Regions from separate parts of the Pantoea sp. UBA4549 genome, predicted to be linked through region 3. Evidence: predicted binding sites of a transcription regulator. Region 3 holds the regulator's gene; each other region holds the start of a gene.
What was found. The regulator PhoB, encoded in region 3, activates phosphate uptake and scavenging genes when phosphate is short. The targets are predictions, from matches to a motif close to CTGTCATAAAACTGNCNNAT.

Region 1: the regulator PhoB is predicted to act here: its motif matches at 2,064-2,083, upstream of glpT (glycerol-3-phosphate transporter).
Region 2: the regulator PhoB is predicted to act here: its motif matches at 2,197-2,216, upstream of pstS (phosphate ABC transporter substrate-binding protein PstS).

Annotation. Positions count from the first base shown of each region.
Region 1 is NZ_DGLH01000008.1:22,739-26,021, reverse strand. It holds gene yigL (sugar/pyridoxal phosphate phosphatase YigL) at 1-520, shown strand, start outside; gene glpT (glycerol-3-phosphate transporter) at 576-1,916, opposite strand; gene B3041_RS05910 (carboxylate/amino acid/amine transporter) at 2,320-3,180, shown strand; gene B3041_RS05905 (DUF1456 family protein) at 3,218-3,283, opposite strand, start outside.
Region 2 is NZ_DGLH01000008.1:158,846-162,128, forward strand. It holds gene pstA (phosphate ABC transporter permease PstA) at 1-2, opposite strand, end outside; gene pstC (phosphate ABC transporter permease PstC) at 1-961, opposite strand, end outside; gene pstS (phosphate ABC transporter substrate-binding protein PstS) at 1,047-2,090, opposite strand; gene glmS (glutamine--fructose-6-phosphate transaminase (isomerizing)) at 2,263-3,283, opposite strand, start outside.
Region 3 is NZ_DGLH01000006.1:28,610-31,892, reverse strand. It holds gene phoR (phosphate regulon sensor histidine kinase PhoR) at 1-1,245, opposite strand, end outside; gene phoB (phosphate response regulator transcription factor PhoB) at 1,261-1,950, opposite strand; gene sbcD (exonuclease subunit SbcD) at 2,143-3,283, shown strand, end outside.

The DNA of each region.
Region 1 (3,283 bases), on a different contig from region 3:
GAAATATCAGGATGAAAATATCCTGACCCATGTTTATCGCGATGATGAGTGGTTTATGAGCCGTCACCATCCCGATGAGCAGGACTATTTTCAGGAGTCGGAGTTTATGTATCAGCTCTATGAACCGGGACTGTTGCCCACCGACGGCATCAGTAAGGTCTTCTTCACCAGCAGCGATCCGGCCAGTCTGCTGCCGCTTGAGCAGGCGATTGAAGCGCGCTGGGGCGATCGCGTTAACGTCAGTTTTTCGCTGCCAACCTGTCTGGAAGTCATGGCGGGCGGCGTGTCGAAAGGACATGCGCTGGAGGCCGTCGCGAAACAGCTGGGCCATTCGCTGAAGGCGTGCATCGCATTCGGGGATGGCATGAATGATGTGGAGATGCTGAGTATGGCCGGTAAAGGCTGCATCATGCATAACGGACAGCAGCGCCTGAAGGATACGCTGCCGTCGCTGGAGATCATTGGCAGCAACGCGGACGATGCGGTGCCGCACACGCTGCGTAAACTCTTTCTGGAGTAAAAAAACGGGCCGGTAGTGCATCCCGGCCCGCCTCGCTTATCCCAGCTGTTTTTGCTTATCCCAGCTGTTTTTTATGCTTGTGTTCGTTGATCATGGTCAGCAGCAGCAGTACCACTGCCAGTACCGAGCCGGCGATCATCACCATAAATCCGCCATCCCAGCCAAAGAAATCAACGGTATAACCAACAATAGCGCTGGCTGCTACAGAGCCGCCCAGATAACCAAACAGGCCGGTAAAGCCCGCTGCGGTGCCGGCAGCTTTCTTCGGTGCCAGCTCCAGCGCGTGCAGGCCAATCAGCATCACCGGACCGTAGATCAGAAAGCCAATCACAATCATACAGAGCATATCGATACCCGGATTGCCCGGCGGGTTAAGCCAGTAGACCACGGTAGCGATAGTCACCAGCGTCATAAAGAACACGCCGGTCGCGCCGCGATTGCCTCTGAACACTTTGTCTGACATCCAGCCGCACAGCAGCGTTCCCGGAATGCCCGCATATTCATACAGGAAGTAGGCCCAGGAGGATTTATCCAGCGTAAAGTGTTTGACCTCTTTCAGATAGGTTGGCGACCAGTCGAGAATGCCGTAGCGCAGCAGGTAGACAAAGACGTTTGCCAGCGCGATATACCACAGCAGCTTGTTGGGCAGAATGTACTGCATAAAGATCTGCTTTGCGGTCAGCTCCTGTTCATGGTTCTCACTGTAATCAGGCGGATAGTCATTTTTCCACGCCTCAATCGGCGGCAGGCCACAGGATTGCGGCGTATCGCGCATCATGGCAAACGCAAACAGCGCGATCAGAATCGCCCCAAAGGCGGGCATATAGAGCGCGGCTTTCCAGTCGTTAAACCACGCCATACCGAGCAGAAACAGCAGCGGCGGGATACCGCCTCCGACGTTATGCGCGCAGTTCCACACGGAGACGATACCGCCGCGCTCTTTCTGTGACCACCAGTGCACCATGGTGCGGCCACACGGCGGCCAGCCCATTCCCTGGAACCAGCCACACAGGAACAGCAGCACAAACATCACCATAATGCTGGAGGTCGCCCAGGGTACAAAACCCATAAACAGCATGACCGAGGCAGCGAGGATCAGGCCCGCCGGCAGAAAAACGCGCGGATTTGAGCGATCGGAAACGGAACCCATGATGAATTTGGAAAAGCCGTACGCAATAGAGATACCGGAGAGGGCAAACCCTAAATCCCCCCGTGAAAATCCCTGTTCCACCAGATAGGGCATCGCCAGCGCGAAGTTTTTGCGTACCAGATAGTAAGCAGCATAGCCAAAAAAGATCCCGAGAAAGATCTGCCAGCGCAGCCGACGATAAAGCGGATCAACACGATCGTCAGCCACCTGAGGCTGATGCGGTGCAGGTTTAAAGATACTCAGCATGAGTGTGGCCCTCCGGGGCGCAGAATAGTTATGAATTTCCCAGCAGGTTGGGACAGAAATACGCATAAGCGCAAAGGAAACCTGGTGTTTCCATATCGCGCAAAGAATAGAGATGGTTGCTGCCCGTTACTGTGACGTGTGACACATATGTTACAGTTTTATGACAATCAGGAGCGAAAAAAACCAGGAAATGTTGGATTTCGCGCATTTTGCTGCGTTTGCACCCGCGGTTAATGCGCATCCTGACCGGAAAATGTGTCTGAGCGTAAACCGCTGACCAGGGCATATCTGCAGCCGCCTGCCGCGAGTGAGTTAAATATAATCAGTTGTAAACCAGATTATTCAGCTGGTTCACGCGGGTTTGATTACACTAGCGCGTCTGTTTATCGGGGAGTGGTGTACCGTGCTGTTACTTATTGTGACCACTGTTTTGTGGGCTTTTTCTTTCAGTCTGATTGGCGAATACCTGGCAGGTCAGGTTGATAGCTGGTTTTCCGTGCTGATGCGCCTGGGTCTGGCCGCACTGATTTTTCTGCCGTTTTTGCGCTGGCGTGGCTACCGGGCATCAACGCTGCTGCTTTATATGCTGGTGGGAATGCTGCAGCTCGGCATTATGTATCTGCTCAGTTTTGAAGCCTATCTCTACCTGAGCGTGTCTGAGTTTCTGTTGTTTACGGTGATGACGCCGCTCTATATCACGCTGATTTATGATCTGCTGAGCAGGCGTCCGCTGCGTATTGGTTACGCGTTCAGCGCGCTGCTGGCGGTAGCGGGTGCAGCCATTATTCGCTATGACAAAGTCAGCGAGCATTTCTGGCTGGGTCTGCTGCTGGTGCAGGCGGCGAACCTCTGCTTTGCTGTCGGCATGGTGGGGTACAAGCGGCTGCAGGAGACGCGGCCCATGCCGCAGCATACCGCATTCTCCTGGTTTTATCTGGGTGCGGTGCTGATTGCCGCGCTCGCCTGGTCGCTGTGGGGCAATCCGCAGAAACTGCCCACTACCACGCTGCAGTGGAGCGTGCTGATATGGCTGGGCGTTGCCGCATCCGGGCTGGGCTATTTTATGTGGAACTACGGGGCCACGCAGGTGGATGCCGGCACGCTGGGCATTATGAACAATATGCACGTCCCGGCGGGGCTGCTGGTCAATCTGGCGATCTGGCAGGAGAAGCCGCACTGGCCGAGCTTTATTGCGGGCGCGGCGGTGATCTTTGCTTCACTCTATGTGCATAAACGCTGGGTGATCGGCAGGCGTCACACCTGAGAACGTGCGGGCGCAGCCTTCAGGCTGCGCCATGCGATCAGCTTTTCTTCGCCGGCGTTCCCGGACGCTGGATAAGCGTTAACCCTTTCAGGAAATTACGCAG
Region 2 (3,283 bases), on a different contig from region 3:
ATGAACGGGCCCCTTCACTTTTGGCCAGCCGCAGGATCATCAGCTTCGAGATCGCCAGCACGATAAAGGTGATGACAAACAGGATCAGACCCAGCTCCATCAGCGCAGCGACATGCACGCCCGACTCCGCTTCAGCAAACTCGTTAGCCAGCGCTGAGGTAATACTGTTGCCGGGCATAAACAGCGAAGCGCTGTCGAGCTGGTAGGTGTTACCGATAATAAAGGTCACCGCCATGGTCTCTCCCAGCGCACGCCCCAGTCCCAGCATTACGCCACCGATAACGCCGTTTTTGGTAAACGGCAGCACGATGCGCCAGATCACTTCCCAGGTGGTGCAGCCGATGCCATATGCGGACTCTTTCATCATCACCGGCGTCTGTTCAAAAACGTCACGCATCACCGAAGCGATATAGGGAATGATCATAATCGCCAGAATGACGCCTGCGGCCAGGATACCGATACCAAACGCCGGGCCGGAGAACAGCGTGCCGACGATGGGAATGTTAGCCATGACGTTGCCGACCGGCGTCTGAAAATATTCTGCAAACAGCGGCGCAAAGATAAACAGACCCCACATGCCATAAACAATGCTCGGGATGGCCGCCAGCAGCTCAATGGCGGTGCCAAGCGGACGACGCAGCCAGCCGGGTGCCAGCTCGGTCAGAAACAGCGCGATCCCGAAGCTTACCGGTACCGCGATGATGAGTGCGATCAGGGAGGTCACCAGCGTGCCGTAAATCGGCACCAGTGCGCCAAACTCTTCGTTTGGGGCATCCCAGGTTTTGGTCCAGAGAAAGGCGAAGCCAAACTTCTGAATGCTGGGCCAGGAAGAGACGATCAGGGAGACAATAATGCCACCCAGCAGCAGCAGGACAATCAGCGCAGAGAGTTTGACCAGTGCGCCAAAAATCATGTCGCCTTGCTTACCCGGTGCTTTGAATGTCGGCTTGGTAGCAGCCATAAAATTCTCGGTTCTCAGAGGATATGCAGGGCGGCCAGATAGCCGCCCCCGGAATACTCAGCCAGCCGCCGAGTCTGACAGTGGCTTACTGCCAGAGCGCTTTGCCGCTGCTGTCTTTGATATTCGCTTTCCATGCCGCGCGGATCTGCGTCACCACGCTCTCCGGCAGCGCTGCATAATCCAGCGCCGTTGCGGTTTTACTGCCGCCTTTATAGGCCCAGTCAAAGAACTTCAGCACTTCTGCGCCCTTCTCCGCATTGGCCTGATCTTTGTAAATCAGGATAAAAGTGGTGGAGGCGATCGGCCATGCGTCGTCACCTTTCTGGAACGTCAGATCCTGGGCAAACGAGCTGCTCCAGTCAGCGCCTTTCGCGGCGTTGGCAAAGCTGCTTTCGCTCGGGGCCACCGGCTTGCCATCCGCATCCAGCAGTTTGGTGTAGGTCAGGTTATTCTGTTTCGCATAGGCATATTCGACATAGCCAATTGAACCTGGCAGACGCTGCACAAAGGCGGCCACGCCATCATTGCCTTTGCCGCCAAGGCCGGTTGGCCAGTTAACGGTGTTGCCTTTGCCTACTTTGCCTGCCCAGTCACTGTTCACTTTGGTCAGGTAGCTGGTAAACACAAAGGAGGTACCGGAGCCATCGGCGCGGCGCACAACGTTGATATTGGTGTCAGGCAGCTTCAGGTCCGGGTTCAGCTTAGCAATCGCCGGATCGTTCCACTTTTTGATGGTGCCAAGATAGATGTCACCCACGGTTTTGCCGTCAAGGGTCAGCTCGCCTGACTTCACACCCGGAAGGTTAACGGCCAGCACCACACCACCGATAACGGTCGGAAACTGGAACAGGCCATTTTTCTGCAGATCTTCCTCTTTCATCGGCGCATCAGAGGCACCGAAATCCACCGTTTTCGCGATGATCTGCTTTACGCCACCCGAAGAGCCGATCCCCTGATAGTTGATTTTGCTACCGGTGGCCTGCTGATACTCTGCTGCCCACTTGGCATAAACCGGGGCCGGGAAGGTCCCGCCAGCACCCGTCAGATCGGTGGCGGCAAACGCAGAAACTGCGCTGACGGCGAAAGTGGCGGCGAGGAGTCGGGCTACGGTGCTACGCATCAGTGTCATGTTCCCTCCGGGGGAGTATAAATCAGGCTTAACGCCGTTTTAGTTGGAGTCAGTGATTGCTGCTGGAGGGAAAATAGGACAGTTTGATGACAGCGAAATGTACGAAATATGACAGTTTTATGACGAAGATAAAAACCGGGCGGGCCCGTTGCAGGCCCGCCCGGCTTAGCGATTACTCAACGGTAACCGATTTTGCCAGGTTACGCGGCTGGTCCACGTCGGTGCCTTTGATCAGCGCCACATGATAAGAGAGCATCTGCAGCGGCACGGTGTAGAAGATAGGGGCGATCACCTCTTCCACGTGCGGCAGTGAGATAATTTTCATCCCTTCGCTGTCGCTGAAGCCTGCATCGCCATCGGCGAAGACATAGAGCAGGCCACCGCGTGCGCGCACTTCTTCGATGTTGGACTTCAGTTTTTCCAGCAGCTCATTGTTAGGTGCGACCACGATCACCGGCATATCAGCATCAATCAGCGCCAGCGGGCCGTGTTTCAGCTCGCCAGCCGCATAGGCTTCCGCATGAATATAGGAGATCTCTTTGAGCTTCAGCGCCCCTTCCATGGCAATCGGGTATTGATCGCCGCGGCCAAGGAACAGTGCATGATGCTTGTCAGAGAAATCTTCTGCCAGGCTCTCAATGATCTTGTCCTGCGCCAGCATCTGCTCAATACGGCTTGGCAGCGCCTGCAGCGCGTGGACAATCTCATGCTCGGTTTCCGGCTTCATACCGTGCAGGCGGCCCAGTTTAGCCACCAGCATCAGCAGTACCGTCAGCTGCGTGGTAAAGGCTTTCGTGGAAGCCACGCCAATTTCCGTGCCCGCTTTGGTCATCAGCGCCAGATCGGATTCGCGCACCAGTGAAGAACCGGCCACGTTGCAGATAGCCAGTGAGCCAAGATAACCCAGCTCTTTAGAGAGACGCAGGGCCGCCAGCGTATCAGCGGTTTCGCCCGACTGCGACAGGGTGATCAGCAGGCTGTTTTTACGTACTGCGGATTTGCGGTAGCGGAACTCAGAAGCGATCTCAACGTCACAGGGGATGTTCGCCAGTGATTCAAACCAGTAGCGCGATACCATACCGGAGTTGTAGGAGGTGCCGCAGGCGATAATCTGGATATGCTCTACTTTGCTCAGCAGCGACTCTGCATGCTCACCCAGCTCGCGCAGATCGACAATTCCGTCGTGGAAGCGA
Region 3 (3,283 bases):
GGTCTCCTGATGCGGCTGGCTGGTGATCTCCAGCCGGGCGTTGTGATGGCTCAGCGCATGCTTGACGATCGCCAGCCCCAGTCCGCTGCCCCCTGTTGCCCGGGAACGCGCTTTATCAACGCGGTAAAAGCGCTCCGTCAGGCGCGGAAGATGCTCTTCGCTGATGCCGGGGCCGTTATCGCAAACTTTAAACTCTGCCCCCCGTCGCGTGCGCAGCCAGCTGACAGTGATATGGGTGCCTTCCGGCGTGTGATTAACCGCGTTATAGACCAGGTTAGAGATAGCGCTGCGCAGCTGCTCGTCGTTACCCAGTACGCGCAGATGAGGATCGGTTTGAAAGTGAATAACGTGACGCCCCTGGCTCAGCGTTTCCGCTTCGCGCTGCAGCAGATGCAGCATGGCCGGCACGTCGACCCGCTCTTTGAGATCGAGCGCCGGCGCCGCCTCAATGCGTGACAGCGTCAGCAGCTGCCTGACCAGACTGTCCATGCGCCGGGTCTGCTCCTGCATCGTACCCAGCGCTTTGCTGCGCGTGCGCGCATTCATCGCCTCATCGTCCATCATCTCCAGATAGCCCTGCAGCACCGTGAGCGGCGTGCGCAGTTCATGACTGACGTTGGCAAAAAAGTTGCGGCGGGCGCCCTCCAGCTGATGCATCTGGGTCACGTCGCGCGCCACCATCAGCCACTGCCCTTCACTGTAAGGCATCACGCGGAACTCCATGTGCCGCTGATTGTTCAGTACCACCGTCAGCGGCCGGTCAAAATCGCGCTGGCGGATATAGCGGGAGAATTCCGGATAGCGCAGCAGGTTGAGAATATTCTGGCCGTTATCCTCCGGCCAGCGCAGCCCCAGATGCTGCTGAGCGAGGCCGTTACACCAGAAAATGGTTCCCTCTTCGGTGGTCAGCACCACGGCATCCGGCAGCGACTCCGCGCCGCTGCGAAAGCGTTTGATCAGGTTTCCCAGCTCGCGGCGGCGGCGGCGGTTACGCAGCTGCATCTGATAGAGGCCATAAAACAGCGGCTCCCAGCTGCCGCGCCCGGTGGGTGGTGTCATTGAGCGGTCGACCCACAGCCAGTGGGAGAGACGCATCAGGTTAGCGAAATGCCAGAGCAGAACGCCTGAAACAGCAGCCAGCAGCCACCACGGCAGATAGCCAGACAGCAGGCCGAGCAGCAGCGCAGGCAGACAGGCCAGCGCCAGCTCGGTCAGTAATCGCTTCCAGGAGAGGCGTTCCAGCACGGTAGCAGGCTCCGTTTAGTAGCGGGCAGAGAAACGGTACCCTGTTCCGCGTACGGTTTGTACCATGCGGTCATGGCCGGAGGTTTCCAGTGCTTTACGCAGGCGACGGATATGAACATCAACGGTGCGATCTTCGACATACACATTGGTGCCCCAGACGTGGTTCAGCAGCTGTTCACGACTGTAGACCCGCTCCGGATGCGTCATAAAAAAATGCAGCAGTTTATATTCAGTCGGCCCCATCTCCAGCGGCGTGGTTTCCGACATCACGCGATGTGAGGAGGGATCGAGACTCAGTCCCTGCATCTCAATCACCTCTTCGACCGCCATCGGGGAGATACGCCGCATCACGGCTTTGATGCGCGCCATCAGCTCTTTTGGTGAGAACGGCTTGGTGATGTAATCGTCGGCACCCACTTCCAGCCCGCGCACGCGATCTTCTTCTTCACCGCGCGCGGTCAGCATCATGACCGGGATATCGCGCGTCATGGCTTCACGCTTCAGATGCTTAATAAACTGAATGCCGCTGCCGCCGGGTAACATCCAGTCCAGCAGGATCAGATCGGGCCAGGGCTCAATCAGCCGGCTAATCGCGCTGTCATAATCGTCCGCTTCGATTGGCTGGTAGTCATTCTGTTCCAGCACAAAACATAACATCTCCCGGATGGGTGCTTCATCTTCCACAACCAAAATGCGCTTGGCCATTATTGCTCCTGCGAGTGTGACGGGATGTCACTGGGATATGCGGCGTCATTATGCGTCAGTTTTATGACACTTTTATGAAAAACCCTGCCCGTAAGCAAGAGATAAAAACGGCAGCATCACCGGCAAAAACGTGTTTTTTCCTTTACGGCCGAAGCCGTTATACTGGCCGCCAGCTTTCAGGCAGGACACCCCATGCGCATTATTCACACCGCAGACTGGCATCTCGGTCAGTTTTTTTACAGCAAGAGTCGCGCCGCAGAACATCAGGCTTTTCTCGACTGGCTGCTCCGGCAAATTGCTGAGCATCAGGTTGATGCACTGATCGTGGCAGGCGATCTGTTTGATACCGGCTCGCCCCCCAGTTATGCCCGTGAAATGTTTAACCGGTTCGTCGTCGCGCTACAGCCCAGCGGCTGTCAGCTGATTGTGCTGGCGGGCAATCACGATTCGGTTGCCACGCTGAATGAGTCGCGTGAACTGCTGGCCTGCCTCAATACCCGGGTGATCACCAGCGCCACGCCCGGCGGCGAACAGCAGGTGCTGACGCTGATGCGCCGTGACGGATCGCCGGGCGCACTGCTGTGCGCCATACCCTATCTGCGCCCGCGCGATATTCTGCGCAGCCGGGCCGGTCAGTCCGGTCGCGACAAACAGCTGTCGCTGCTGCAGGCGATTGAACAGCACTATCAGCACTGCTACAACGCTGCCGTGGCAGAACGAGACCGGCTGGATCAGCCGCTGCCGATCATCGCCACCGGCCACCTCACTACCGTGGGCGTGACCAAAAGCGACGCGGTACGCGATATCTATATCGGCACGCTGGATGCGTTTCCGGCGCAGGCGTTTCCGCCCGCAGACTATATTGCGCTCGGCCATATTCACCGCGCGCAGCGGATTGGCGGCACGGATCATATTCGCTACAGCGGCTCCCCTATCCCGCTCAGCTTTGATGAAACCGGACGAGATAAAAGCGTCTTTCTGCTCGATTTTAGCAGCACGCTGGAGCGCGTCACTGCGCTGCCTGTACCCGCCTTTCAGCCTATGCAGATGCTAAAAGGATCGATGGCAGACATTGAGGCACAGCTGGCACAGTTTGCGCGCTATGACGAGCCGCTGCCGGTATGGCTGGATATTGAGATCACCACGCAGGAGTATCTCACCGATCTGCAGCGGCGTATTGAACAGCTCACAGCCACCCTGCCGGTAGAGGTGCTGCTGGTGCGCCGCAGTCGTACGCTGCGTCAGCGCAGCCTGGAGCAGCTCACTAATGAAACACTGAGCGAGTTAAAGGTAGAAGAGGTGTTTGCCCGTCGTCTGGCGCAGGAGTCAGAGC